4 regions of the Streptomyces sp. NPDC001796 genome follow, and region 4 is predicted to be linked to each of the others. Evidence: riboswitches for the same ligand, from Rfam matches in the RefSeq annotation. Region 4 holds a riboswitch; each other region holds the start of a gene.
The links. Region 4 has a riboswitch for cyclic di-AMP ahead of ACFYZE_RS15610 (transglycosylase SLT domain-containing protein). Riboswitches for the same ligand answer to the same signal wherever they lie in the genome.

Region 1 (5,260 bases), 200 kb from region 4:
CCTGGACGCCACGTCCTTTCGTACGACCGCCGGGGCCACGGGCGGTGTCACGCGTCCGGCGGCGGTCCGCACAGGGGGAACAGGCCGCCGCCGGACCTTCTCGGCGGTGGTGCCCGACGGCCGCCCCTGGCCCGGGCGGCGATGGGGAGCCGGGCACCTGGGGGAGGACGCTAAACCCGTCCGCGATGCGCTCGTGACCGGATGTACGGAAGTGGCGCGACCGGACTGACGGTGACCGTATGTGACCGTGATCCCGATGCCGGGTCGGCGTCTTCACGCTCTGCGATGACCAATGCGGTGGATTCGGCGCAGGGGGCGGCTGCCGAGTGCTATAGGGCGCATATATGCGGCTGGTCCGGCGGCATGAGCGAGCGGCACCACATCCGCCGGGGCGGTGTCAGCGGGCACGGGCGGGCTGATTAGGCTCCGGCCCCATGGACGTACTCATCCACCTCTTCGTCGGCCTGCACATCGTCGGCATCGGCGCGCTCCTCGGCGGCTTCCTCACCCAGATGAAGGCGATGGGCCAGGGCACGGCACGCTTCGTGCCCGCCATGCTGCACGGCGCGCTGACCATGCTGGTCACAGGGGTGGCGCTGGTCGGCCTCAACCAGGCGGACCACCACCCGGTCGACACGATCAAGATCGGGATCAAGCTGGCCCTGCTGATCGTCATCCTCGGCCTGGTCTATGTGAAGCGGGACGAGGAGACCGTCGAGAAGCCCCTCTTCGGCCTCGTCGGCGCCGCGACCCTGGCGAACATCTTCATCGCCGTGCTCTGGACCTGACGCTGTCCACGGCGGACGCGACGGCTCCCGTGAGGACCAGGAGCCAGGCGGCCACCGCGATCCACAGCAGTACCCGGCCGAGGCCGCGCAGCCACGGCACGCCGACGGAGGACGCGACGGACAGCGCCGCCACCGCCGTCATCCCCATCGGGAACACGGTCGACCAGCGCCGGACGTCGTAGCGGAACCGGGGCCGCACCACCTCGGCCACCGCGAGGACGGCGTAACAGGCCAGGGCGAGGACGAGGAGGGCGACGGTCACACCGCGCAGGACACCGCCGTCGTCGTTGTTCCACAGGTAGAGCCCCTTGCGCGCGGCGCTCATGAGCTGCGATCCGGCCAGCGCCGAGAGGGCGAGCGCGCCGCCCGAGATCCAGTGGTCGCCCGGCCCGGTCACCACCTGCCGAGGGTCGAAGCAACCCAGCCCGATCAGGTAGAACACCAGCCCGAGCCAGAAGAACACCAGCGCCGTGTGGGCGAGCCACGCCACCCCCACGGCCGCCGCGAGCACCGCCCCGAGCGCCGCGATCCCCTCCGTCGCCACACACCCGAGGAACACCGCGCCGGGCATCCGGCGCTCCCAGCCAGGCACGGTCAACGGGATCAGGCAGGCCCAGAGCGCCACGGCCAGTGCGAGCAGCGCCTCGGCGAGCGGCTGCCCGTTCAGTGCGGACACTCCTGAGCCCAGTACGGTGGTCGCCGGCACCATGGTGAGCGCGGCCGGCGAGCCGGCCCTGGCCCGCCACTGCTCCCGGTCCCACAGCAGTTGCAGGGCGATGTCGGCGGCGAGCCCCAGCCAGGCGGCACCCGCCAGAACCAGGGCGAGGCGGGAGAGGATCTGCTGGCCGGTCAGGTGCAGCCCGAACGACAGGATGCCGGTCGCCATGACGGCGGACCCGGTGGCGGGCGGACGCGGCGCCCACCAGGTGCGCAGCGCGGAGGTGCCTGACATGCGCCCGATGCTAGGGACGCGCACACGGGTTGCGTACGGGGCACGCGCGCGACGACGGAAAACAACCCCACGCGCGCGTGCCGGACGCCCCCCCTCGCGCGCATGCCGGGCCCCACGCGCGCGTGCCGGACGGCGAGCGTTCCCAAGCGCACGTGTTCGACGAGCGTGGAGTCAGGCCGGGCGCACCACGCTGTGGATGATCGACGCGCCCCCGTAGTAGACCGACTCCTCGCGGACGTACGCCCCCGGCTTCGGCGCGTGGATCATCATGCCGTTGCCGATGTAGAGGCCGACATGGCTGATGTCGTCGTAGAAGAAGATCAGATCACCGGGTTGCGCGTCGGTGAGCGGGACCGTCGTGCCCACGTTCACCTGGTCGTAGGTGGTGCGCGGCAGTGACACCCCGGCGGCCTTCCAGGCGGCCTGGGTCAGACCCGAGCAGTCGTACGAGCCGGGCCCGGTGGCGCCCCACACATACGGCTTGCCGATCTGGGCGCGGGCGAACGTAAGCGCTTTGGCGGCTGCCGTCGCGTACGAGGCGCCCGTGGAGTCCGCGGCGCCCGTGGAGGAGCCCGGCGAGCCGGTCGTGGCGGTGGGGGACGTGGGGGACGTGGGGGACGACTGTTGCTGTGCCGCCTGCTGCCGCGCCAGCTCCTGCGCCTGCCGCCGCGCCTCCTCCTGCTTCTTCTTCTCCAGCGCGGCGAGCCGTGCCTTCTCCTGCGCGGTCAGCTCGGACAGCAGGTCCCGCGCGGCGGCGAGCTTCCTCTGGACGTCCGCCTTGGCCGACCGGAGCCTCAGCTGCGACTCGGTGAGCGACCGCAGGCTCTCGGTGGCCTCCCGCCGCTTGCTCATCGTCGCGGCCTGCTCGGTGACGTACTCGTCGACCGCTTCCTTCTGACGACTGGTGAGCCGGCTCATCAGCTGGGTCTGGTCGAAGTAGTCCTGCGGCGTGTCGGCCAGGAGGAAAGTGGCCGTGTCGGGGGCCGCCTCCCCGGTGCGGTACTGGGCCGCGGCGAAGGAACCCAGCTGGTCCCGCGCCTCGTTGAGCTTCTGGGTGCGTCTCGCGACGTCGTCCAGGAGCGCGGCGACGCGTCCCCGCTGCCGGTCCGTCTTCTCCTTGGCCGCGTTGTACTGCTCGGTGGCCGACCCGGCGCGGCGGTAGAGGTCGTCGACCTTCTTCTCGACCTCCTCCACGCTCGGCCTGCCGTCGGCGGAGGGCACGGCGTCGGCGGTCTGCGAGAGCAGGGCCACGGAGGTGAGGGCGGCCGTCGCCAGGGCGGGGGTCCGTATGCCGGCGATGCGCGTGCCCGCGGGGCGCGCCTTGCGGTGCGGCGCCATGAAAGGCGTCTCCTTCCGTAGTCCGCCTACCGAGTTAGCTGCCGGGTTCGGGCGGGTGGTTCCGGAAGGTGTGCCCTACGGCCGTGCCGCGCAGGGCGGTTGGCCGATTCACCCCAAGGTCGGTTGGGTCCCCGGCTCCGGTCGCCCATCGGGCACCGGACTCGGCGGAGGCCGCGCGGCCCGGCGACGTTCGCCGGTGGTGGTCGTACGGCCCGCCCGGCACGGTAGCCAACCGGTGTGGCTGCTGTGAAGGTTGATGCGTGATATGCCCGATACGTTTTTGTGACTTTCGTGGTGTGAGCGCTTTCCGGGCGCGCAGGGTGAGCGGCTGGTTCCTGCTGGTGGCAAAGGTCCGGGCGGTCTCTTTCGAGGCGGAGTTTCCGGGGTGGCGGCGGGCTGTCGGTGGGGCGGCCTAGACTCGGAGAGCGATGAGCAGCCTCTTTGACGACAGCTTCCTGGCGGACCTCAAGGCCACTCCGGCCCACGAGGAGGAGCCCCCGCCGCCCGAGGACCATCACGCTCCGGAGCCGGTTCCGGACGATCTGTTCGGCGGGAAGTTCGACCTGCCACCGGACAGGGACGCGTACTACCGCAACGGCGCGCACCGCCCGGCCGTCGACATGGAGGCGCTGCTGGAGGGGCTGAACGAGAACCAGCGCGCGGCCGTCGTGCACGCCGGCTCCCCCCTGCTCATCGTGGCCGGGGCCGGCTCCGGCAAGACCCGCGTGCTCACCCACCGCATCGCGTACCTGCTGGCCGAGCGGGGCGTCCATCCCGGGCAGATTCTCGCGATCACCTTCACCAACAAGGCCGCGGGCGAGATGAAGGAGCGCGTCGAGCAGCTCGTCGGCCCGCGCGCGAACGCGATGTGGGTGATGACCTTCCACAGCGCCTGTGTCCGCATCCTGCGCCGGGAGAGCAAGAAGCTCGGCTTCACGTCCTCCTTCTCCATCTACGACGCCGCCGACAGCAAGCGCCTGATGGCCCTCGTCTGCCGTGACCTGGACCTCGACCCCAAGCGCTTCCCGCCCAAGTCCTTCAGCGCCAAGATCTCCAACCTGAAGAACGAGCTGATCGACGAGGAGGACTTCGCCGCCCGGGCGTCCGACGGCTTCGAGAAGACCCTCGCCCAGGCGTACGCGCTCTACCAGTCCCGCCTGCGCGAGGCGAACGCGCTCGACTTCGACGACCTGATCATGACGACGGTGAATCTGCTGCGCGCCTTCCCGGACGTCGCCGAGCACTACCGCCGCCGTTTCCGCCACGTCCTCGTCGACGAGTACCAGGACACCAACCACGCCCAGTACGCCCTGGTACGCGAACTCGTCGGCACCCGGGCGCACGACGAGGACGTCCCGCCGAACGAGTACGACGTCCCGCCCGCCGAACTGTGTGTCGTCGGCGACGCCGACCAGTCGATCTACGCCTTCCGCGGTGCGACCATCCGCAACATCCTCCAGTTCGAGGAGGACTACCCGGACGCCACGACGATCCTGCTGGAGCAGAACTACCGCTCCACGCAGACGATCCTCTCCGCCGCCAACGCGGTCATCGAGCGCAACGAGTCCCGCCGCCCGAAGAACCTGTGGACCAACGCGGGCGCCGGCGCCCGGATCACCGGCTATGTCGCCGACACCGAGCACGACGAGGCGCAGTTCGTCGCCGACGAGATAGACCGCCTCACGGACGCGGGCGAGGCCAAGGCCGGAGACGTCGCCGTCTTCTACCGCACCAACGCCCAGTCCCGTGTCTTCGAAGAGGTCTTCATCCGCGTCGGCCTGCCCTACAAGGTCGTCGGCGGCGTCCGCTTCTACGAGCGCAAGGAGGTCCGGGACGTCCTCGCCTACCTGCGGGTGCTGGCGAACCCGGAGGACTCCGTGCCGCTGCGGCGCATCCTGAACGTGCCCAAGCGGGGCATCGGCGAGCGCGCCGAGGCGATGATCGACGCCCTCGCTCAGCGCGAGAAGATCAGTTTCGCGCAGGCGCTGCGCCGCGTGGACGAGGCCTACGGCATGGCGGCCCGCTCGACGAACGCGGTCAAGCGGTTCAACGTGCTGATGGAGGAGCTGCGCACAATCGTGGAGTCGGGCGCCGGACCGGCCACGGTCCTCGAGGCCGTCCTCGAACGCACCGGCTACCTCGCCGAGTTGCAGTCCTCGACCGACCCCCAGGACGAGACCCG
Region 2 (5,260 bases), on a different contig from region 4:
CCGACGACGCGGGCGCACTTCACATAGCCGCGGTCGGGGCGCAGGCCCATCTCGTTCATCTGGTAGACGATCCGCCGGTGCACCGGCTTGAGGCCGTCCCGGGCGTCCGGCAGGGCCCTCGAGTAGATGACCGAGTACGCGTATTCGAGGAAGGAGCCCTGCATCTCGTCCACGACGTCGATGTCGAGGATCTTCTCCTCGTACGAGTCGTCGGGTGGCGGGGTCTTCGTGCTGCGGCGGGCCATCGCTGCCGGCTCCTTCACCGTCTGTGCTGGGCATGGAAACGAATCTGACGCCGACCATTGTGGACCGCCGCACCGACAACGGGGACCGGGGCCCTTCCGAGGGGCCGTGAACCGGCCCGGCGGCGATCACGACCGTCCCGCCCCCGACGCGTCAACAGCGAGCGTCCCCCACCCCCCGTAATCATGGTCTCGCTCTCGGCGTACGCCGCCCGGGAACTTCGCCACCGGTCGGCGCGCTTGCATACAGTGACAGGACCGGCAGGAAACCGCGGTTTCCGCGAAAGCTCCGCGATCGAAGGGACGTACATGCCCATGGGTCACACGGCCACAGCCGAGGCAGGCTCCGGGGGCCTGACAGCGACCGAGCACCGCTTGGCCAACGGCCTGCGCGTGGTGCTCTCCGAGGACCACCTGACCCCGGTCGCGGCGGTGTGCCTCTGGTACGACGTCGGCTCCCGCCACGAAGTTCAGGGGCGCACGGGTCTCGCCCACCTCTTCGAGCACCTGATGTTCCAGGGCTCCGCCCAGGTCAAGGGCAACGGCCACTTCGAGCTGGTGCAGGGAGCGGGCGGCTCGCTCAACGGCACCACCAGCTTCGAGCGCACCAACTACTTCGAGACCATGCCCGCCCACCAGCTGGAGCTCGCCCTCTGGCTGGAGGCCGACCGCATGGGCTCCCTGCTCGCCGCGCTCGACGACGAGTCCATGGAGAACCAGCGGGACGTCGTGAAGAACGAGCGCCGCCAGCGCTACGACAACGTCCCCTACGGCACCGCCTTCGAGAGGCTGACCGCCCTCGCCTACCCGGAGGGCCACCCCTACCACCACACGCCGATCGGGTCGATGGCCGACCTGGACGCGGCCACCCTGGAGGACGCACGCGCGTTCTTCCGCACCTACTACGCGCCGAACAACGCGGTGCTGTCCGTCGTCGGCGACATCGACCCCCAGCAGACCCTGGCCTGGATCGAGAAGTACTTCGGGTCCATCCCGTCCCACGACGGCAAGCCCCAGCCGCGCGACGGCTCGCTGCCCGAGATCATCGGCGAGCAGCTGCGCGAGGTCGTCGAGGAGGAGGTTCCGGCGCGTGCCCTGATGGCCGCCTACCGGCTGCCGCACGACGGTACGCGCGCGTGCGACGCGGCCGACCTGGCGCTCACGATCCTCGGCGGCGGCGAGTCCTCCCGCCTGTACAACCGGCTCGTGCGCCGTGACCGCACCGCCGTCGCCGCCGGGTTCGGCCTGCTGCGGCTCGCCGGAGCGCCTTCGCTCGGATGGCTGGACGTGAAGACCTCCGGCGACGTCGAGGTGCCCGTCATCGAGGCCGCCATCGACGAGGAGCTCGCCCGGTTCGCCGAGCGGGGCCCGACGGCCGAGGAAATGGAGCGCGCCCAGGCCCAGTTGGAGCGCGAGTGGCTGGACCGGCTCGGCACGGTCGCGGGCCGTGCCGACGAACTGTGCCGGTACGCCGTGCTGTTCGGCGACCCCCAGCTCGCCCTGACCGCCGTGAAGCGCGTGCTCGAGGTCACCGCCGAGGAGGTGCAGGAGGTCGCCAAGGCCCGCCTGCGCCCCGACAACCGCGCGGTGCTCGTGTACGAACCGGTCGGGGCCGAGGCCGGGGCCCCGGAAGCAGCCGAGACCAGCGACGAGACCGAGGAGTCGGCGAAGTGAGCGAGCTCGCGACCATGGAGTTCCACCCGCAGCCCCAGCCCGGCGAGGCCCGGCCCTGGGCTTTCCCGGCGCCCGAGCGGGGCACGCTCGACAACGGCCTGACCGTGCTGCGCTGCCACCGCCCCGGCCAGCAGGTCGTCGCCGTCGAGGTGCTCCTCGACGCTCCCCTGGACGCCGAGCCGGCCGGCCTCGACGGCGTCGCCACGATCATGGCGCGCGCCTTCTCCGAGGGCACCGACAAGCACTCCGCCGAGGAGTTCGCCGCCGAGCTGGAGCGCTGCGGCGCCACCCTCGACTCGCACGCCGACCACCCCGGCGTCCGCCTCTCCCTGGAGGTTCCGGTCTCCCGCCTCCCCAAGGCGCTCGGACTGCTCGCCGACGCACTGAGGTCGCCGGCGTTCGCGGACAGCGAGGTGGAGCGCCTGGTACGCAACCGCCTCGACGAGATCCCGCACGAGATGGCCAACCCGGCGCGCCGCGCCGCCAAGGAGCTCTCCAAGGAGCTGTTCCCGGCGTCCTCGCGCATGTCGCGCCCGCGCCAGGGCACCGAGGAGACGGTCGAGAACATCGACGCCGCGGCCGTCCGCGCCTTCTACGAGCGGTACGTGCGCCCCGCGACGTCCACCGCGGTCGTGGTCGGCGACCTCACCGGGATCGATCTGGACGAGCTCCTGGGCGACACCCTCGGCGCCTGGACGGGGGAGCCCTCCAAGCCGCGACCGGTGCCCCCGGTGAGCGCCGACGACACCGGCCGCGTGATCATCGTGGACCGTCCCGGCGCCGTCCAGACACAGCTGCTCATCGGCCGTGTCGGGCCCGACCGCCACGACCGCGTGTGGCCGGCCCAGGTGCTCGGCACGTACTGCCTCGGTGGCACCCTCACCTCCCGCCTGGACCGCGTCCTGCGCGAGGAGAAGGGCTACACCTACGGGGTGCGGGCCTTCGGACAGGTGCTGCGCTCCGCGCCCGACGGCACGGGCGCCGCGATGCTCGCCATCAGCGGCTCCGTCGACACGCCGAACACCGGTCCGGCGCTCGACGACCTGTGGAAGGTGCTGCGCACCCTGGCCGCCGAGGGCCTGACGGACGCCGAGCGCGACGTCGCCGTACAGAACCTGGTGGGGGTGGCACCGCTGAAGTTCGAGACGGCGGCGGCCGTGGCGAGCACGCTCGCCGACCAGGTCGAGCAGCACCTGCCGGACGACTACCAGTCGACGCTGTATCAGCAGCTGGCCGCCACGGGCACGGTGGAGGCCACCGCGGCGGTGGTGAGCGCCTTCCCCGTGGACCGTCTGGTCACCGTGCTGGTGGGCGACGCCGCGCAGATCAAGGAGCCTGTCGAGGCGCTCGGCATCGGTGAAGTGAGCGTCGTCGCCGCCGAGTAGAGCGGACCGTACGCGCGCGTGCGCCGCGCTGTCCCGGGGCCCTGGTGACTTTCCGTGTCACCAGGGCCCCACCCGTTGGCGGGTTTGTCCGTATTGCCACAGAGGCTGCCTCTCTGCCCTGTGGGATGCGCTACAAACCCCGTTCTCCGTTTGCTGATTGAAAGCCAGTCCCCTTAGCTTCGTTCGGGCTGTCCGTCAGGCAGTGCGCCGCACCCGCGGCACCGGACAGTCATCGCCGAGTCCCCGTACGGCGCGAGCCAGGGGAGCCGGGGACCCAAAACCACAGTCCCTGGGGTGAATCGGGCGCGAGCCCGTAGGAGACCTTCCTGCTCCGAACCCGTCAGCTAACCCGGTAGGCGAGAGGGAAGGAAAGGACCAGCCACTTCATGGCGTTCACCTGCGCCACCGGGAAGCACCGTCGCCCGAGCCGCGTGAAGCGTACGACTGCGAACGCCGTCGGTGTCGCCGCGCTCACCACCACCGGTGTCATCGGCACCCTGGCCGCCCCGGCCCTCGCCGCCGGCGCCCCCGTCGAGCAGACCGGGCTGATCCAGGCCGTCACCCTCGGTGACTCGGTCGCCGAGAAGATCGACGCACAGGCCGCCGCACAGAAGCAGGCCGCCGAACAGAAGCAGGCCGAGGAGGCCGCGCGCAGGAAGGCCGCCGAGAAGGCCCGCCAGGAGCGCGAGGCCAAGGAGCGGGCCGCACGCGAGGCCGAGCGCAGGCGTCTCAACATGTTCGTGCCGCCGATCTCCGACTCCTACGTCTCCACCGGTTACAAGTCCGGTGGCTCCCTGTGGTCCTCCGGCTCCCACACGGGCATCGACTTCCACGCCGCCACGGGCACGCCCGTGCACGCCGTCGGCGCCGGCACCGTCGTCCAGACGGGCTGGGGCGGCGCGTACGGCAACCAGATCGTCATCAGGATGAACGACGGCACCTACACCCAGTACGGCCACCTGTCGTCCATCGGCGTCTTCGTGGGCCAGCGGGTCGTCCCGGGCCAGCAGATAGCCCTCTCCGGGGCCACCGGCAACACCACTGGGCCGCACCTGCACTTCGAGGCCCGCACCACTCCCGAGTACGGCTCGGACATCGACCCCGTCGCCTACCTGCGCTCGCACGGCGTGAACGTCTGACGGTCCGCGCCCGCGACAGGCTCGCCCGCATCCGACGGCCCCGGCTGATCAGCCGGGGCCGTCGTCGGCTTTCGAACGGTTGTCTGTCCAAAAAATATCCCTGGATTCCGGCCCGCCGTCGGAAATTCCGGCCCACTGCAATAGAGTCGGTTGAACGCGCGTCAATCGCGTACGTTTCACGGGGATTAAGACGGAGGTCGGTCATGCGTATTCCGGCGCACTCGGTCTGCACGGCGATCCGTGATGACATCGTCGCGGGTGTCTACGAGCGCGGCAGCCGGCTCACCGAGGAACTCCTCGCGCGGCGCTACGGCGTCTCCCGCGTCCCCGTGCGCGAGGCGCTGCGCACCCTGGAGGCCGAGGGCTTCGTCGTCACCCGCCGGCACGCGGGGGCGTGCGTGGCCGAACCCACCGAGCAGGAGGCCGCCGACCTGCTGGAGATGCGGATGCTGCTGGAGCCGCTCGGGGCCGCGCGGGCCGCGCAGCGGCGTACCGAGGCCCACCTCAAGGTGCTGCGCGGCCTGGTCCGGTTGGGCCAGGAGCGGGCCAGGAGGGGCCACAGCGATGATCTGCGCTCCCTGGGCGGCTGGTTCCACGAGACGCTGGCACAGGCCTGCGGGAGCCCCGCGCTGACCTCGACGCTCGCCCAGCTGCGGCACAAGATCACATGGATGTACGCGGTCGATGCGCCGGTCAGCCCCGTGGAGTCCTGGGCCGAGCACGGCGGCATCGTGGACGCCGTCGCGCGCGGGGACAGCGAGCGGGCGCGGGCGATCACGGCGCTGCACACGGAACACTCCACGGCCGCGCACCGGCTCCG
Region 3 (5,260 bases), on a different contig from region 4:
CCGCACGGTGGTCGTCGTCGCCACGGGTGAGGGTGAGCCCGCGCTGACGGACGGCCTGGCGCGCCTCGCCGGATCGGGGCGCGTCCACATGCCGGAGCTGGAACTGCTGCCCGCGTCGTACGACCTCCCGGGCGCCCGTCTCCTGGACCTGGTGCAGGTCATGGACCGCATCCGCGCCGAGTGCCCCTGGTCGTCCCGGCAGACCCACCTGGGCCTGGCCAAGTACGGCATCGAGGAGGCGTACGAACTGGTCGAGGCCATCGAGGCGGGCGACCGCGAGGAGCTGCGGGAGGAGCTGGGCGACGTCCTGCTCCAGGTCGTCTTCCACGCCCGGATAGCCGAGGAGCACCCTCAGGCGCCGTTCTCCATCGACGACGTGGCGGGCGGGATCGTCGCCAAGCTGATCCACCGCCATCCGCACGTGTTCGGGGACGAGACCGCGACGACGCCGGAGGAGGTCAAGGAGCACTGGCTGAGGACCAAGGCGGTCGAGAAGCGGCGCACGTCGGTGACGGAGGGCATCCCGCTCGGCCAGCCGGGCCTCGCCCTCGCCGCGAAGCTGCACTCCCGGGTCCGCACGGCGGGCCTCGACGTCCCGCTCCCGCAGGGCGACGGCATCGGCTACGAGCTGCTGGCGCTGGCCGCGCGCGCGGAGGCGGAGGGCGTGGACCCGGAGGCGGCCCTGCGCGCGGCGGCACGCGCGTACCGGGACGCGATCCGGGAGGTGGAGAGCGGGGGCTCGGAGCAGTGAACGGCCAGACCGCCTCCCCCGCCCCCGAACTGTTCACCTGGGAGTTCGCAGCCGACCCGTACCCCGCCTACGCCTGGCTCCGCGAGCACGCCCCCGTGCACCGGACGAGGCTGCCGAGCGGTGTCGAGGCCTGGCTGGTCACCCGGTACGCGGATGCCAAGCAGGCCCTCGCCGACCAACGGCTGAGCAAGAACCCGGCGCACCACGACGAGCCCGCGCACGCCAAGGGCAAGACCGGCATCCCCGGCGAGCGCAAGGCCGAGCTGATGACGCATCTGCTCAACATCGACCCGCCGGACCACACCCGGCTGCGCCGGCTCGTCTCCAAGGCCTTCACGCCCCGGCGTGTCGCGGAGTTCGCGCCGCGGGTGCAGGAACTGACCGACCATCTCATCGACCGGTTCGCGGGCAGGGGAGAGGCCGACCTCATCCACGAGTTCGCCTTCCCGCTCCCCATCTACGCCATCTGCGACATGCTCGGCGTCCCGCGCGAGGACCAGGACGACTTCCGGGACTGGGCCGGGATGATGATCCGGCACGGGGGCGGACCGCGAGGCGGCGTCGCGCGGTCGGTGAAGAGGATGCGCGGCTACCTCGCCGACCTCATCCACCGCAAGCGCCAGGCGCTGCCCGCCGAGCCCGGCCCCGGCGAGGACCTCATCTCCGGGCTCATCCGCGCCTCCGACCACGGCGAGCACCTCACCGAGAACGAGGCCGCCGCGATGGCCTTCATCCTGCTCTTCGCCGGGTTCGAGACCACCGTCAACCTCATCGGGAACGGCACGTTCGCGCTCCTCGGGCACCCCGGGCAGCGGGCCCGTCTGCAGCGGTCGCTCGCCGCCGGGGAACGCGACCTGCTCGAGACCGGCGTCGAGGAGCTGCTGCGCTACGACGGTCCGGTGGAGCTGGCCACCTGGCGGTTCGCCACGCGGCCGCTCACCATCGGCGGGCAGGACATCGCCCCCGGCGACCCCGTCCTGGTGGTCCTGGCCGCCGCGGACCGGGATCCGGCGCGCTTCGCCGACCCGGACGTCCTCGACCTCTCCCGCCGCGACAACCAGCACCTCGGGTACGGGCACGGCATCCACTACTGCCTGGGCGCTCCCCTGGCCCGCCTGGAGGGACAGACGGCGCTCGCCACGCTCCTGACCCGCCTGCCCGACCTGCGGCTCGCGGTCGACCCGTCCGACCTGCGATGGCGCGGCGGACTCATCATGCGGGGCCTGCGCACGCTGCCCGTGGCGTTCACACCGGTACCGGAGAAAGGTCACGAAGCTCCCGCCGACATCCGGACATGACACGACGAACACGCCGATGGTCACAAGAAGGTGACAGGATCTCACCTCTGTGATCTTCACGTGATCTACGCTGCATTAACTTGTGACAAGCGATCTAGTGCCGATACGTTCACGCAGCAACGCGGCGGTCCGCACGCCACGGCCGTCGCGTCGTTCGATGCTGTCGTGTGAAAGGCAACCGCATGCTCTCCGGGAACGGTCGTCACCGTCGCCCCCGTCAGGCTCCGGCTCTCCTCGTCGCGGCAGGGGTGACCGGATCAGCGATCGCGATCCCGCTGCTCGGCGCCACCGGTGCGAGCGCGGCCACCGGCACCACCTGGGACCAGGTCGCGGAGTGCGTCAGCGGTGGCTCATGGAGCGCGGACACCGGCAACGGCCGCTACGGCGGGCTGCAGTTGACGCAGGACGAGTGGGACAAGTACGGGGGTCTCGACTATGCGCCGAGCCCCGACCAGGCGAGCCGCTCGCAGCAGATCGCGGTCGCCGAGAAGGTCCTGGCGGCCCGGGGCGTCGGGGTCTGGGGCACCTGCGGCCTGCTGAACGGTCTGAGCAAGGACTCCGGCTCCGCCGGCGTCGACACGGGTGTCGCCGGGGACTCGGCGTCCGGCGGCGGATCGTCCTCCGACTCCGGCCTCGACTCCGGTCTCGGGGCCGGACTTGACTCCGGTCTGTCCGACTCGTCCGGATCGTCTGCGTCGACCACTCCGTCGCCTTCTTCATCCTCTTCGTCCCCTTCGCCCTCCTCGTCCTCGTCCTCGTCCGAGGCGTCGACCGCCGACGCCGCCAAGAGCGCACAGGGGTCCGGCAGTGCGCCGACGGCCACGACGAAGAGCGATGACCCGGACGAGTCGGCACAGAACGACGCCTCATCCGGGGCGAGTTCGGCCGAGACCTCGAGCGCCGGTCGCCATCGCGGCGACAGTGCCGACGAGAGCGTCGCGGACGGCCGTACGTCGGACGCCTCCGGCCGGCACGCCTCACGCGGCACCGCGGACGCGCGCGACGCCGTCGACGGCTCGTACACCGTCCGCCCCGGGGACAATCTGTCGTCCATCGCCGACTCCCTTGAACTCAGCGGTGGATGGACGGCGCTGTACGAGGCGAACAAGCGGACGGTCGGTGCCGACCCGAACCTCATCCTTCCCGGTCAGAGCCTTGCGCTCGACGCCGACCCGGCCGGCGGCTCGTCCTGAACTGCCCCTTGCGTGGCGGAAGTTCACGACCTATTTCGCGCTGAATGTCCCGTTTAGGGAAAGTGAGATATGAGTCTCATAAGCCCTGATCGTCTTTGAAATTCCGGCGATCGACTGCTTACGGTCGTGATCGCTCGCCACAGCGAGCCCCTGCGGTCGCAACGCCGAATCCTGCCAGCGGCCGTACGGGAACAGTCGTCGCGTCAAGCGCCGTAGGCAGGAGCGGGGGACCCAAGGTAGGCGCCGCGTCCGGGAGTTGACCGGAAGCGGCTCGGGGTGAAGCCGTGTCCCGCAAGGGCACGGCCGGGCAACTCAACCGGCCCGAACCCGACAGCTCACCTCGCAGGCGTCGGTGAGGGGAACGAACCATGCTGTGTTCCGGCAACGGCAAGCACCGCCGCCCGTCCAAGGCCACCCGTGCCATCGCGCTCGCCGGTGTCGCCGGCGCTGCCATCGCCGGCCCGCTCCTCGCGGCCGGAAACGCCTCCGCGGCCACCGCCGCCCAGTGGGACGCCGTCGCCCAGTGCGAGTCCGGCGGCAACTGGCACATCAACACCGGCAACGGCTTCTACGGCGGTCTGCAGTTCACGAACTCCACCTGGGCCGCGTACGGCGGCACCGCCTACGCCTCCCGCGCCGACCTGGCCACCAAGGGCCAGCAGATAGCCGTCGCCGAGAAGGTCCTCGCGGGCCAGGGCAAGGGCGCCTGGCCGGTGTGCGGCAAGGGCCTGACCAACGCCACGTACAACGGCGCCGCGGCCACCGGCTCGTCGAGCGGTGCCAAGAGCGCCCCGAAGAGCACCACCACTCGCTCGACCGAGCAGCAGGCGGCCAACCGCTCCGTGCAGCGCACGGCCCCGAAGAAGACGGTCACCACCCCGACCGGTCAGAAGGTCAAGAAGGGCGACGGCGAGTACAAGGTGGTCAAGGGCGACACCCTCAGCTCGATCGCCGCGAGCCACCACGTCCAGGGCGGCTGGAAGAAGCTCTTCGACCTGAACAAGGACATCATCCAGGACGCCGACCTGATCTACCCGGGCCAGCAGCTGCACCTGAAGTGACAGCCACCCGGTAGCCGGGCCACAGGCCCCTGCCAGGCGTGACCCCCACCGTGGGGGTCACGTGAGGGCCCACCCCCCGTCCCCACGGGCTCCCCGCTCCGGCGCGTGTTCCCCCGTACGCGCCGGAGCGGGGCTTTTGCTGTCCGCCTCGCCGTTGTCCGGCCCGTTCGCTGTCCGGCCCGTTCGCCGTCCGGCCGCACGGATTTCACCGGACCTTTCCCCCGCCCTTTGTTCCGAACGGGAACAATGTGTACCGTCACCCTGTCCACGGGACGGTCGGTAGGTCGGCCGACAGCCCGGGGCGGTTAGGCTCTAGTCGCAAGGCACAGCCGCAAGGCAGACAGCCCCGCACTTCCAGCGTCACATCCAAGAAGGAGATGCTCGTGCCGTCCATCGACGTCGTCGTAGCCCGGGAAATCCTGGACTCCCGAGGCAACCCCACGGTCGAGGTCGAGGTCGGCCTCGACGACGGCAGCACGGGTCGTGCCGCCGTTCCGTCCGGCGCCTCCACCGGCGCCTTCGAGGCCATCGAGCTCCGCGACGGTGACCCCAACCGCTACCAGGGCAAGGGCGTCGAGAAGGCCGTTCTCGCCGTCATCGAGCAGATCGGCCCGGAGCTGGTCGGCTACGACGCCACCGAGCAGCGCCTGATCGACCAGGCGATGATGGACCTGGACGCCACCGACAACAAGGGCTCCCTCGGCGCCAACGCGATCCTCGGCGTCTCCCTCGCCGTCGCCCACGCCGCCTCCGAGGCCAGCGACCTGCCCCTGTTCCGCTACCTGGGCGGCCCGAACGCGCACCTGCTGCCGGTGCCGATGATGAACATCCTCAACGGCGGCTCGCACGCCGACTCCAACGTGGACATCCAGGAGTTCATGATCGCCCCGATCGGCGCGGAGTCCTTCTCCGAGGCGCTGCGCTGGGGCACCGAGGTCTACCACACGCTGAAGAAGG
Region 4 (5,260 bases):
GCTTCGCCGCTCTTGTGCTCGCCCGCGCCGGTCGCGTGGTACGCCTGGTTGGACGCGCTGTCGTACGCCCACACCTGGTCGCCGTTGCGGATGACGCTGTACTCGGCGGCCTTCTCGATGAGCGAGAGCTTCTGCTTGTCCTGGCCGTCGGCGGCGACCCGCACGGTGTGGGTGCCGGAGGCCAGCTCCAGCAGCTTGGAGCTCGGGTTTGCGGCCGAGCCACCCTTGCCCTGCTCGCCCTGGGAGAGCGCGCCCGAGGCCAGGCTGTCCTCGAGGCCGCCCAGGTTGGGCAGGCCCAGGTCCGTGCTGATCGTCACGGTGCCGGACATCTGCTGGACGTCCGACTTGGCGATCTTCTCGATGAGCTGCTGCGCGCTGATCTTCGGCAGGTCGGGGTCCCCGGAACCGGCGAACGCCGGGACGAGCCCGATGGTCGCCGCCGCCACGCCCACGACCGTGACCGGGACGACGTACCGAGCGGCCCTGCGCCGCCCGTCGCGTACGTCCTCGACCTCCCGGGCGGGTGTGCTGTCGTCGGATTCGTACGGTGCCATGTGTGCCTTACCTCCGTCGTCGGCGGCGGCCTGTTGTCTGTGCACTCTCCCCAAGCTCTCGACTTCGCTCGAGCAGGGAGGTGCCCCCACCCCCTACGCCGCCATTCTCACCCGGACTCCGGTGAGGGGGTCCCCTCCATATGACCAAATCACCGGGAGGGAAGCGTCAGACCGCGGGGCCAACTCCGCGTACTTCTGGGGTATGACATGACGGGCGGGGCACGGTGCCTCACCCGTAGGGGTCGTCAGGGCGGGCCGAGAGGCGTGTGACGTGGCGCACGTCAGGCGCGGGGCTCAGTGGGGCGCGTGGCGCGTCACCCTGCCCGGTGCACCACCGCGTCGCACATCTCCGTCAGGGCCGCCTTCGCGCCGCAGTCCGGGAGCGGGGCCAGGGCCGAGCGGGCGTCCTGCGCGTAGCGGACGGCGTCGCGGCGGGCCTGCTCGAGAGCCGGATGGGCCCGGAGCCGGGCGAGGGCGTCGGCGTGGCGGGCGTCGTCCGTGAGGTCGGAGTCCAGCAGCTCGCACAGGGCGACGTCCTCCGGCAGCCCGTGCCGCTGGGCGCGCTCGCGCAGGCGCAGGACCGGGAGGGTCGCGATGCCCTCGCGCAGGTCCGTCCCCGGCGTCTTGCCGGACTCCTGGGAGTCGGAGGCGATGTCCAGGACGTCGTCGGCCAGCTGGAACGCCACGCCGAGACGCTCACCGTACTGCGTCAGCACGTCCACGACCGTCTCGTCGGCGCCCGACATCATCGCGCCGAAGCGGCACGCCACCGCCACCAGGGAGCCCGTCTTGCCGGCGAGGACGTCGAGGTAGTGCTCCACCGGGTCACGGCCGTCCCGCGGGCCCGCCGTCTCCAGGATCTGGCCGGTGACGAGCCGTTCGAACGCCTCCGCCTGGATACGGACCGCCTCCGGGCCGAGGTCGGCCAGGATGTGGGACGCGCGGGCGAACAGGAAGTCACCGGTGAGGACCGCCACCGAGTTGCCCCAGCGGCTGTTCGCGCTGGCCACCCCGCGCCGCACCTCGGCCTCGTCCATCACGTCGTCGTGGTACAGCGTGGCGAGGTGGGTGAGCTCCACGACCACGGCCGAGGGGACGACCCCCGGCGCGTACGGGTCACCGAACTGTGCCGCGAGCATGACGAGCAGCGGCCGGAACCGCTTCCCGCCCGCCCGCACGAGATGCTGCGCGGCCTCGGTGATGAAGGGCACCTCGCTCTTCGTGGCGTCGAGCAGCCCTTCCTCGACAGCGGCCAATCCGGCCTGGACATCGGCTTCCAGAGCCTGGTCCCGCACGCTCAGCCCGAACGGCCCGACGACGGTCACGTGAGGTCTCCTGTCTGCTGACGTCTGCTGACGATCACACGGTCGGTATCGAGGTCGGTCACTTGATCGATGACGTCGTCAGGCCGACTCGGCTCACCGAGTTTGTCGATCTGTCGCCGCCATCACTCAAGTCAGCGTATCCGGTCAGGTTTCGATCACCACGAGTGCCCGCTGTTCCAGGCCGGGCCGTATCGGATCACGAGAGGCATGTTCTTGATCAGGTGATACGAGCGGGTTTGGAGCGACATAGCGGAAAGCTCCCCCGCCCGGGGGCCGGCGACGCGCTCCGGCCCCCGGAAGCGCCCCTCGCATCCCGCTTCCGGAGCAGCCCCGCAACCCCCGAAGGCCTCCGCAGGACCACACGGCCCCCGGCCGCCCCGCTCGGCGCCATCACCCGGCCGGGCCCACGTCCGGTCCCGACGGGGACGCCCGGCACCCCGAGGCACGCGCGCGTACAGATCCGTACGGCTCTATACGGCCCGGCCCTTTACGGCTCCCTACGGCCCTCCATGGCTCTCCATGCCTCTCTACGGCATAGCGAGTGACGTCGGTCACGCGTTTCGATCCGGGATGAGGATTCCCGCAGATCCGGAGCATGTCCGAATTGCCCATTTTGAGCCCCATAAAAACCGCCACTCACAGGCGATCGCCGAACCTTTTGTCCGAATTGCCGCTTCAGGGCCCCGAATTACGGGTGGCGATCAAGAAAAGTGCGAGTGAATTAGGTCACGCCACCACAGAGCAAGGCGGGGCATCCGGAATCTCAACTTCCCATTTACTTATGCCAAGTTTAACCTTCCTCAACGAAATGGATCACATCCCTTATTCCCGCATTTCAAGGTCATTTACCTCGGAGTGTGACTTCCAGTCTTGTTCCCGACATGTGCTCTCGCATACCTTCCCAATCGATCCGAGCGGACCGCCGAATCCTGCCGCCGCTCGCGAGCCCATCCACCACCAACGGCAGGAGCGGGGGACCCAGGTAAGTCGCCGGACCGGACACAGCGCCGGAACGGCTTGGGGTGAAGCCGATTCCTCGGCACCGAGGACAAGGCCGGGCACCTCCCCGCCCGAACCCGACAGCTCACCTCGCAGGCGCCGGAGAGGACTACGACATGCCCGCTTTCGCCCTGCCCGCACGCCGTCGGGACCGCCGCTCCAAGGCCGCGCGCCTCACCCGTGCCCTCGCTGTCGCGGGGACGGGTGCCGCCGTTCTGGCCCTTCCGGTCCTGGGCGCCACCAGCGCTTCCGCCGCGACCCCCGCCTCCACGACGACCACGACCGCCGCCGCCAAGACCATGACGACGCGCGCCGGAAACCTCGACAGCTGGATCCGTCAGTCGCTGGTCGTCATGCGGCAGCACCGGATCCCCGGCTCCTACTACGGCATCTACCGCAACGTGATGCGTGAGTCGTCGGGCAACCCGTCCGCCATCAACCTCTGGGATTCCAACGCCCGGATGGGCATCCCGTCCAAGGGCCTCCTCCAGGTCATCGACCCGACCTTCCGCGCGTACCACGTGCCGGGCACGTCCTGGAACATCTACGACCCGGTGGCGAACATCACGGCCGCGTGCAACTACGCAGCCCACCGGTACGGCTCCATCGACAACGTCCACAGCGCGTACTGACGCTGTGCGCCGCGCGTACCGAGGCTGAGGCCGAAGGCTGAAGCCGAGGTCTAGCGGCCCCTGAAGAGTCTTTCGAGGACGACGGCGATGCCGTCGTCCTCGTTCGACTCCGTGATCTCGTCGGCGACCGCCTTGAGTTCGGGGTGGGCGTTCGCCATGGCGACGCCGCGCGCGGCCCAGTCGAACATCGGGATGTCGTTCGGCATGTCGCCGAACGCGATGGTCCGGGACGGCCCCAGACCCAGGTACTCGGCGGCGAGCGCCAGCCCCGTCGCCTTGGTGATACCGCATGGCTGGAGTTCGACCGTGCCGGGCCCGGACATGGTGACCGTCGCCAGCGAACCGACCGCGCTGCGCGCCGCCGTCGCCAACTCGTCGTCGGTCAGGGCGTGATGGCGCAGCAGCACCTTGCTGATGGGCGCGCACCACAGGTCGTCGCGCCGTTGGACCCGCACCGCGGGCAGCGTGGGGTGCGGCATGCGGTATCCGGGTTCGATGAGGGTGAGCCCGTCCACGCCGTCCTGGTCGACGGCCGCATACACCTGCCCCACCTCTGCCTCGATCTTGCCGAGCGCGGTCTCGGCCAACTCCCGGTCCAGGGTGACGGAAAACAGCAACCGGTCCGCGCCGGCGTCGTACACCTGCGCGCCCTGTCCGCACACCGCGAGCCCCCTGCCGCCCAGGTCGTCGAGCAGCGGCCGCACCCTGGGGGCAGGACGCCCCGTCACCACGAGGTGCTGCGCGCCGGCCGCGGCGGCCCGCGCCAGCGCGTCCCTCGACCGGTCGGAGAGCGTGTCGTCGCCGCGCAGCAGCGTCCCGTCCAGGTCAGTGGCGATGAGTGAATATGCGAGGGGTGCGGCCATGATCAGAGAATACGGATGGAACACCCCCACGACTCACCACGGACCAGCCGACGTCCGGCCACCCGTCGTGAACCGGCCGACCTGCGACTGACGTACGGCTGACCCCGGCCGGCCTCCGGCCCTTCTGCCGAGAACCCGTCGGCATCCGGGGCCCCTCCGGAGAACCCGTCGGCATCCGGCTCTGCAATCGTGGCCCTGTGGCCCTGTGGCCCTTCCGAGGGGGAAGGGCCACGCGGTGGTCCGGTGGCCGGCCGGGGTCAGCCGTGGGCCGTCGCCAGGTGCTTCGCCAGGCGCGGCGACGCGAACTCCGTGCCACAGACGAACCGCATCACCGGTCCGTAGGAGGCCGCCGCCGGCAGGCCCGTGAAGTACAGGCCCGGGACCGAGGACACGTAGCCGGCGCCGAGCCGGGGGGCGCCCCGGCTCACCGCCAGGCGTGTGCGCAGCTCATGGCCCAGGAAGTCCATCGCGGAGATGTCCACGCGGTAGCCGGTCGCGGCGATGACGTGGTCCGCGGTCATCTCCTCGGTGCGGCCCGTGTGGGTCCGGACCGTCAGGGCCGGGCGGCCGTCCGCCACGGACGCGCTGAGGATGCCGACGACCTCACGCACCTGCACGTTCTCCTGGAAGCGGTCGCGCAGCCACCACGCGCCGAGCGGGCCGAGGACGCGGCGCACCAGGTAGTGGCGGGTCCGGGCGGGCAGGAAGCGGTAGGGGTGGGGGTAGTAGCTCAGCGCCCACAGGGACCAGGCACGGCCGAAGGGCGACTCGGGGCGCAGCTTCGGCTGGTCCCACGGGGGCGCGCCGAAGGCGACCCTGCCCTGCCCGCGCGCCACGACGCGCACCCGTGCGCCCGCCTCGGCCGCCAGCGCCGCCGTCTCCAGCGC

Region 1: another riboswitch for cyclic di-AMP. It lies ahead of ACFYZE_RS14600 (NlpC/P60 family protein); the one in region 4 lies ahead of ACFYZE_RS15610 (transglycosylase SLT domain-containing protein).
Region 2: another riboswitch for cyclic di-AMP. It lies ahead of ACFYZE_RS12640 (M23 family metallopeptidase); the one in region 4 lies ahead of ACFYZE_RS15610 (transglycosylase SLT domain-containing protein).
Region 3: another riboswitch for cyclic di-AMP. It lies ahead of ACFYZE_RS24980 (transglycosylase family protein); the one in region 4 lies ahead of ACFYZE_RS15610 (transglycosylase SLT domain-containing protein).

Annotation. Positions count from the first base shown of each region.
Region 1 covers NZ_JBIAUC010000006.1:111,222-116,481, reverse strand. The annotation lists gene ACFYZE_RS14615 (NlpC/P60 family protein) at 1-1, opposite strand, end outside; gene ACFYZE_RS14610 (hypothetical protein) at 435-788, shown strand; gene ACFYZE_RS14605 (tellurite resistance/C4-dicarboxylate transporter family protein) at 766-1,740, opposite strand; gene ACFYZE_RS14600 (NlpC/P60 family protein) at 1,912-3,078, opposite strand; cyclic di-AMP (ydaO/yuaA leader) riboswitch at 3,086-3,255, opposite strand; gene pcrA (DNA helicase PcrA) at 3,507-5,260, shown strand, end outside.
Region 2 covers NZ_JBIAUC010000005.1:124,806-130,065, forward strand. The annotation lists gene ACFYZE_RS12625 (DNA topoisomerase (ATP-hydrolyzing) subunit A) at 1-245, opposite strand, end outside; gene ACFYZE_RS12630 (M16 family metallopeptidase) at 552-1,916, shown strand; gene ACFYZE_RS12635 (M16 family metallopeptidase) at 1,913-3,301, shown strand; cyclic di-AMP (ydaO/yuaA leader) riboswitch at 3,525-3,675, shown strand; gene ACFYZE_RS12640 (M23 family metallopeptidase) at 3,688-4,440, shown strand; gene ACFYZE_RS12645 (GntR family transcriptional regulator) at 4,644-5,260, shown strand, end outside.
Region 3 covers NZ_JBIAUC010000013.1:162,645-167,904, forward strand. The annotation lists gene ACFYZE_RS24965 (nucleoside triphosphate pyrophosphohydrolase) at 1-751, shown strand, start outside; gene ACFYZE_RS24970 (cytochrome P450) at 748-2,049, shown strand; gene ACFYZE_RS24975 (transglycosylase family protein) at 2,232-3,242, shown strand; cyclic di-AMP (ydaO/yuaA leader) riboswitch at 3,441-3,606, shown strand; gene ACFYZE_RS24980 (transglycosylase family protein) at 3,611-4,303, shown strand; gene eno (phosphopyruvate hydratase) at 4,681-5,260, shown strand, end outside.
Region 4 covers NZ_JBIAUC010000006.1:309,119-314,378, forward strand. The annotation lists gene ACFYZE_RS15600 (outer membrane lipoprotein carrier protein LolA) at 1-554, opposite strand, end outside; gene ACFYZE_RS15605 (polyprenyl synthetase family protein) at 869-1,879, opposite strand; cyclic di-AMP (ydaO/yuaA leader) riboswitch at 2,825-2,990, shown strand; gene ACFYZE_RS15610 (transglycosylase SLT domain-containing protein) at 2,995-3,510, shown strand; gene ACFYZE_RS15615 (HAD family hydrolase) at 3,561-4,373, opposite strand; gene ACFYZE_RS15620 (FAD-dependent oxidoreductase) at 4,631-5,260, opposite strand, start outside.